2 linked regions of the Ramlibacter pinisoli genome follow. The protein of the gene in region 2 binds, or shares a complex with, the protein of the main gene of each other region. Links are inferred from orthologs where the notes say so. Each region holds a gene or a part of one and is shown on either strand. Other genes may lie near its edges. The genes, in order: pmbA and tldD.

Region 1 (3,291 bases), on a different replicon or contig from region 2:
CCACCAAGATCCATGTGATTCATGACCACCATTCGTGTTAAGGAAAACGAGCCGTTCGACGTGGCACTGCGCCGCTTCAAGCGCACCATCGAGAAGCTGGGCCTGCTGACGGAACTGCGCGCCCGCGAGTTCTACGAGAAGCCCACGGCCGAGCGCAAGCGCAAGAAGGCCGCTGCGGTCAAGCGCCACTACAAGCGCGTGCGCAGCATGCAGCTGCCCAAGAAGCTCTACTGACCGACGCCGCCTTCGGGCGGTCGCCAGCCAGCCTGCCCCGGGGACGCTCGCGGCGGGCTTTTTCTTTTTGCCGGAGGAACGAGATGGCCCTGAAGGAACGAATCAACGAGGACATGAAGGCCGCCATGCGCGCGCGCGAGACCGAGCGCCTGGGCACCATCCGCCTGCTGACCGCCGCGATGAAGCAGAAGGAAGTCGACGAGCGCGTCGACCTCGACGACGCGGCGATCGTCGGCATCGTCGACAAGCTCATCAAGCAGCGCAAGGACAGCATCGAGGCCTTCCAGAAGGCCGGCCGCCAGGAGCTGGCCGACAAGGAAGCCGCCGAGATCACCGTGCTGCAGGCCTACCTGCCGGCCCGCCTGTCGGCCGACGAGATCGCCACCGAAGTCCGCGCCATCGTCGCCGAGCTGGGCGCCACGGGCCCCGGCGACATGGGCAAGGTCATGGGCGCCGCCAAGCAGCGCCTGGCGGGCAAGGCCGAGATGGGCCAGGTGTCGGCTGCGGTGAAGGCTGCGCTGGCGGGGTAAGGACACACCACAACGCCGTCATGCCGGGCTCGACCGGCATCCATCTCCGGACGCTGGTGCGCACCCGGACCACGTTCGGGAGATGGATTGCGGGTCAAGCCCGCAATGACGGGGATGTGGTGAAGACGCGGAGCGCCGGCGCCCCTCGACAACCTTCAGGCTGTTCTTTCGCGCCCTTCGCGCAACCTTTGCGTCCTGCGCGGACGGAAGTCCGCTCCCTCCTTCTCCGCCTTGGTGACCGTGGATCCCGGCATTCGCCGGGATGGCCGGCGCTCGCGCGGCTTCGCCGCGCTACGAGCCGGCCACCTTCATCCGGTTGACCAGGATCGAGCCCACGGTCTTGGCGCCGTAGTTGTAGGTGTCGGCGCCCACGGCGTCGATGCCCAGGAACATGTCCTTCATGTTGCCGGCGATGGTGATCTCCTGCACCGGGTAGGCGATCTCGCCGTTCTCGACCCAGAAACCGCTGGCGCCGCGCGAGTAGTCGCCGGTCACGTAGTTCACGCCCTGCCCCATCAGCTCGATCACGAACAGGCCGGTGCCCAGCTTGCGCAGCATGGCCACCAGGTCGTCGCCGGGCTGGGTGAGGCGCGAGGTGAGGGTCAGGTTGTGCGAACCGCCGGCGTTGCCGGTGGTCTTCATGCCCAGCTTGCGGGCCGAATAGCTCGACAGGAAGTATCCCTCCACCCGGCCGGCGTCCACCACCTTGCGGCCGCTGGTGCGCACGCCCTCCTCGTCGAACGGGGCGCTGCCTTTGCCGCGCTGCAGGTGCGGGTCCTCCAGCACGTCGATGTGGTCCGGGAAGATGGTCTTGCCCAGGGAATCGACCAGGAAGCTGCTGCGCCGGTACAGCGAGCCCCCGCTGGTGGCCTGCACGAAGGCGCCCAGCAGGCCGGCGGCCAGCGGCGACTCGAACAGCACCGGGCACTCGCGGGTGGCGATCTTGCGCGACTTCAGTCGCGACAGCGCGCGTTCGGCGGCATAGCGGCCCACGTCCTCGGGCCGGGCCAGCTCGCCGGCGGCGCGCATCGAGGAGTACCAGGCGTCGCGCTGCATGCCGCCGCCCTTGCCGGCAATGGGCGCGACCGAGATCGAATGGCGCGAGCTGGCATAGCCGCCGCGGAACCCGCGCGTGTGCGAGCTGAAGAAATGGCTCTGCTGCGCCGACACGCCGGCGCCTTCGCTGTTGGTGATGCGCTTGTCGGTAGCGAACGCTGCCGCCTCGCAGGCGAGCGCGATCTCGGTGGCCTTTTCGCTGTCGATGGTCCAGGGGTGGAACAGGTCGAGGTCGGGCTGCTCGCTCGCGCCGGCGATGTCCTGTGCATCGGGCAGGCCGGCCACCGGGTCCTCGGCCGTGAAGCGCGCGATGTCGTAGGCGGCCTGCACGGTCTGCTCGATGGCGGCCTCGGAGAAGTCGGACGTGCTGGCGTTGCCGCGGCGCTGGCCGATGTAGACGGTGACGCCCAGCGACTTGTCGCGGTTGCGCTCGACGTTCTCCAGCTCGCCCTTGCGTACCGACACCGACAGGCCGCAGCCTTCCGAGGCCTCGGCTCCGGCATCCGTCGCGCCGAGCTTCTTCGCATGGGCCAAGGCCTTGTCGACGAGTTGCTCGAAGGTGGCGCGGTCGTAGGAGAAGCCGGTGGCGGGGCGGTGGGAGGGTTGGTTCATGGCGGGGGCTATGATACTTGCGGCCGCTCGCACAGCCGGGCAGCGCCACCCCCTCCCCACCATGTCACGCAAACCGAAAAAGGGCTATTTCGTGCGCGGGCAGTTCGTCGCCGAAGGCAGCGAACTCGACCTGCAGCTGAAGGCCGAACAGAAGCATTTCCAGGAGAGCAGCAAGACCGAGCTCAAGCGGGAGAGCACCGAGCTGCAGAAGCTCGGTGAAGACCTGCTCACGCTGCGTGCGGGCCTGCGCGAGGGCCTGCAGCTGTCCGAGAAACTGGTCGATGCGCTCGACGAAGCCAACCGCATCACCAACTTCGAGGGCCGGCGCCGCCAGATGCAGTTCGTCGGCAAGCTCATGCGGCAACTCGACGAGGAGCAGCTCGCTGCCGTGCGCGCCGCACTCGAGGAGCAGCGCAAGGGATCCGCGAGCGAGAGCCTGGCCCTGCACGAGGCCGAGCGCTGGCGCGACGACCTGATCGCGCGCGACGAGGCGCTGCAGGAATGGCTCGACCGGCATCCCGGCACCGACAGCCAGCAGCTGCGCGCCCTGATCCGCCAGGCGCGCAAGGACCGCCAGCCCAGCCAGGACGAGGTCTCGCGCGGCGAGGTGCCCCGGCACGGGCGGGCCTACCGCGAGATCTTCCAGTTCGTGAGGGAGCAACTGCAGCATGACTGACACCTTCGACCCGGTGCGCATCGGCATCGTTTCGGTCAGCGACCGCGCCTCCAGCGGCGTGTACGAGGACAAGGGCCTGCCCGCGCTCAAGGACTGGCTCACGCGCGCGCTGAAGAACCCCGTCACCTTCGAGCCGCGCCTCATCCCCGACGAGAAGGAGCGCATCAGCGCCGCGCTGGTGGA
Region 2 (3,163 bases):
GGTGGGCGGCAGCTTCGCCGCCTCGAGATCGCGCACGGCGGCCCCGACGCTGGCGGCGTCGTAGTTGGGCGCCTTGCCTCCGCGCAGGATGACGTGGCAGTCCTTGTTGCCGTTGGTCTGAACGATGGCCACCTGGCCGTTCTTGTGCACCGACAGGAAGTGGTGGCCGCGCGCCGCCGCCTGGATCGCGTCGGTGGCGATGCGGATGTTGCCGTCGGTGCCGTTCTTGAAGCCGATCGGCGCCGACAGGCCGGAGGCCAGCTCCCGGTGCACCTGGCTCTCGGTGGTGCGGGCGCCGATGGCACCCCAGGCGATCAGGTCGCCGATGTACTGCGGCGAGATCACGTCCAGGAACTCGCTGCCGGCCGGCAACCCGAGCCGGTTGATCTCGATCAGCAGCTGGCGGGCGATGCGCAGCCCCTCGTCGATGCGGAACGACTCGTCCAGGTAAGGGTCGTTGATCAGCCCCTTCCAGCCGACCGTGGTGCGCGGCTTCTCGAAATAGACGCGCATCACGATCTCCAGCGTGTCCGCGTACCGGGCCCGCACGTCCTTGAGCTTGCGCGCGTACTCGAGCGCCGCCGCCGGGTCGTGGATGGAACACGGCCCGATGATCAGCAGCAGGCGGTCGTCGCGGCCGGCCATGATGTCCTGGATGCGCTTGCGCGTCGCGGTGATCAGCGCCTCGACGGCGGTGCCCCGGATCGGGAAGAACCGGATCAGGTGTTCGGGAGGAGGCAGCACGGTGATGTCCTTGATGCGTTCGTCGTCGGTGTCGCTGGTCTTGTCGACAGGACGCGCATACCAGGGCTCGCTGGCGTTGGGGGTCATCGCGGTCATCGGGGTGCTCCTGAGGTGGTGCGGTTTTCGAAAGGACAAGAAAAAACCGCCGGGGGTACCGGCGGTTTGTTCGGGGGTTCTGGGTGCGTCTTCGTTCGCGTGCGCTCAGGACTCTCGACCGCCGGTAGGGCCAGAGAACCAAAAGTAGCCGTAAAAGAAGACGCTCTGCGTGCGCATGGGAAAGGAATCTACCACAGGCCGCGCGGACTGCAACGTCAGGCCGTGCCGCCGACCGTCAGGCCGTCGATGCGCAGGGTCGGCTGGCCGACGCCCACCGGCACGCTCTGGCCCTCCTTGCCGCAGGTGCCCACTCCGCTGTCGAGCCGCATGTCGTTGCCGATCATGGTGACGCGCGTCAGCGCGTCGGGGCCGTTGCCGACGATGGTGGCGCCCTTGACGGGGTACTGGATCTTGCCGTTCTCGACCCAGAACGCCTCGCTGGCCGAGAACACGAACTTGCCCGAGGTGATGTCGACCTGGCCACCGCCGAAGTTGGTGGCGTACAGGCCCTTCCGGATGCTCGCGACGATCTCGTCGGGGCTCTTGTCGCCGCCGAGCATGTAGGTGTTGGTCATGCGCGGCATCGGCACGTGCGCATAGCTTTCCCGCCGGCCGTTGCCGGTGGCCGCCACGCCCATCAGGCGCGCGTTGAGGGCGTCCTGGATGTAGCCGCGCAGGATGCCGTCCTCGATCAGCACGTTGCGCTGGCTGGGGTTGCCCTCGTCGTCGACGTTGAGCGAGCCGCGCCGGTCGGCGATGGTGCCGTCGTCCAGCACCGTGACGCCCTTGGCCGCCACCCGCTCGCCGATGCGGCCCGAGAAGGCGCTGGAGCCCTTGCGGTTGAAGTCGCCCTCGAGCCCGTGGCCGATGGCCTCGTGCAGCAGGATGCCGGGCCAGCCGGGGCCGAGCACCACGGTCATTTCGCCGGCGGGCGCCGGCCGCGACTCCAGGTTGGTGAGCGCCGCCTTGACGGCATCGTCGACGTACTCCTGGATGCGGGAGTCGTCGAAATAGGCCAGCCCGAAGCGGCCGCCGCCGCCGCTGGAGCCCACCTCGCGGCGGCCGTTCTGCTCGGCGATGACGGTGACCGACAGCCGCACCAGCGGGCGCACGTCGGCGGCCAGCGTGCCGTCGGCACGCGCCACCATGACCACGTCCCACTCGCTGGCCAGCCCGGCCATCACCTGGACGATGCGCGGATCCTTGGCGCGGGCCCGCTTCTCGACCTTCTCGAGCAACTGCACCTTGGCCGTGCTGTCCAGCGTGGTGATGGGGTCGAGCGCCGGATAGAGCGAGCGGCTGGATGCCACCTTGCGTGCCGCCACCTTGGCCTTGCCGGCGCGAGTAGAGGCCGAGATGGAGCGCACGGTGCGCGCCGCATCCAGCAGCGAGGCCTCGGAGATGTCGTCCGAGTACGCGAACGCCGTCTTCTCGCCGCTGACGGCGCGCACGCCCACGCCCTGGTCGATGCTGAAGCTGCCGGTCTTGACGATGCCCTCCTCCAGGCTCCAGCCCTCGCTGCGGGTGTACTGGAAGTAGAGGTCGGCGTCGTCGACCCGGTGGGCCGTGATCTCGCCCAGGGCACGCGAGAGGTGGGTTTCGTTCAGACCGAACGGCTCGAGGAGCAGGCGCTGCGCGGTGGCGAGACGTTCGATGGTGGGTTCGCGGGAGATCATCGGAGCATTCTAGGAGGTCGTGCCCGCCCCCGCGGGGTGCAGGCTCAGCCTGGCGGGGGCAGCGCCACCGTCCGCAGGAACTGACGCTGCTCCAGTTCAGCCAGCAGGGCGTCGGCGCTCGCAAACCGGTCCTCCGGCCGCTTGGCCATGAGCCGGTCCAGGATGGGCTGGAGCCCCTCGTGTTCCGCCGGCAGGCGCGGCGTGGGCGTGTTCACGTGATGCGCCAGCAGCGCGTTGAGCGATTCCGCCCGGTAGGGCCGCTCGCCCACCAGCATCTCGTACAGCATGATCCCCAGGCTGTAGAGGTCCGAGACCGGCGAGATGGGGTGGCCCGAGGCCTGCTCCGGACTGAGGTAGTACGGCGTGCCGACCACGTCGCCATGGCGGGTCTGCGAAAACGCCAGCTGCTCCGATGCCAGCAGCGACTTCGCGATGCCGAAGTCGGCCACCGCCACCGTGGCATCGGCCCGCCGCATGATGTTTTCCGGCTTCAGGTCGCGGTGGATCACGCCCAGCGCGTGGATGGCCGACAGCGCCTGCGCGACCTGGCCCAGCACCTCCATCACCCGCTCCCGGGCCATGCCGGCGTTCAGTTCGCTGCGCAGGTCGCCGCGCGCGAAGTACTCCATCGCGATGTAGGCGTGGTC

Evidence for each region.
Region 1: the proteins of tldD (region 2) and pmbA are in contact, whole or in part, in a solved structure (PDB 5NJ9), measured with the Escherichia coli proteins. The link is inferred for Ramlibacter pinisoli from one-to-one orthologs.

Annotation. Positions count from the first base shown.
Region 1 is NZ_WSEL01000003.1:602,386-605,676, forward strand. Bases 245-3,222 are described here. They hold pmbA (metalloprotease PmbA), read right to left. Parts: upstream 2,433-3,222; coding sequence 1,056-2,432; downstream 245-1,055. Other genes in these bases: GON04_RS04060 (GatB/YqeY domain-containing protein), read left to right, coding at 318-764; yjgA (ribosome biogenesis factor YjgA), read left to right, coding at 2,494-3,108; mog (molybdopterin adenylyltransferase), read left to right, coding at 3,101-3,222. Also shown: rpsU (30S ribosomal protein S21), read left to right, coding at 22-234; more of mog, read left to right, coding at 3,223-3,291.
Region 2 is NZ_WSEL01000009.1:1,860,931-1,864,093, forward strand. Bases 287-3,136 are described here. They hold tldD (metalloprotease TldD), read right to left. Parts: upstream 2,517-3,136; coding sequence 1,056-2,516; downstream 287-1,055. Other genes in these bases: GON04_RS23295 (3-deoxy-7-phosphoheptulonate synthase), read right to left, coding at 287-840; GON04_RS23305 (protein kinase domain-containing protein), read right to left, coding at 2,561-3,136. Outside these bases: more of GON04_RS23295, read right to left, coding at 1-286; more of GON04_RS23305, read right to left, coding at 3,137-3,163. UniProt on the Escherichia coli protein: Metalloprotease involved in CcdA degradation. Suppresses the inhibitory activity of the carbon storage regulator (CsrA).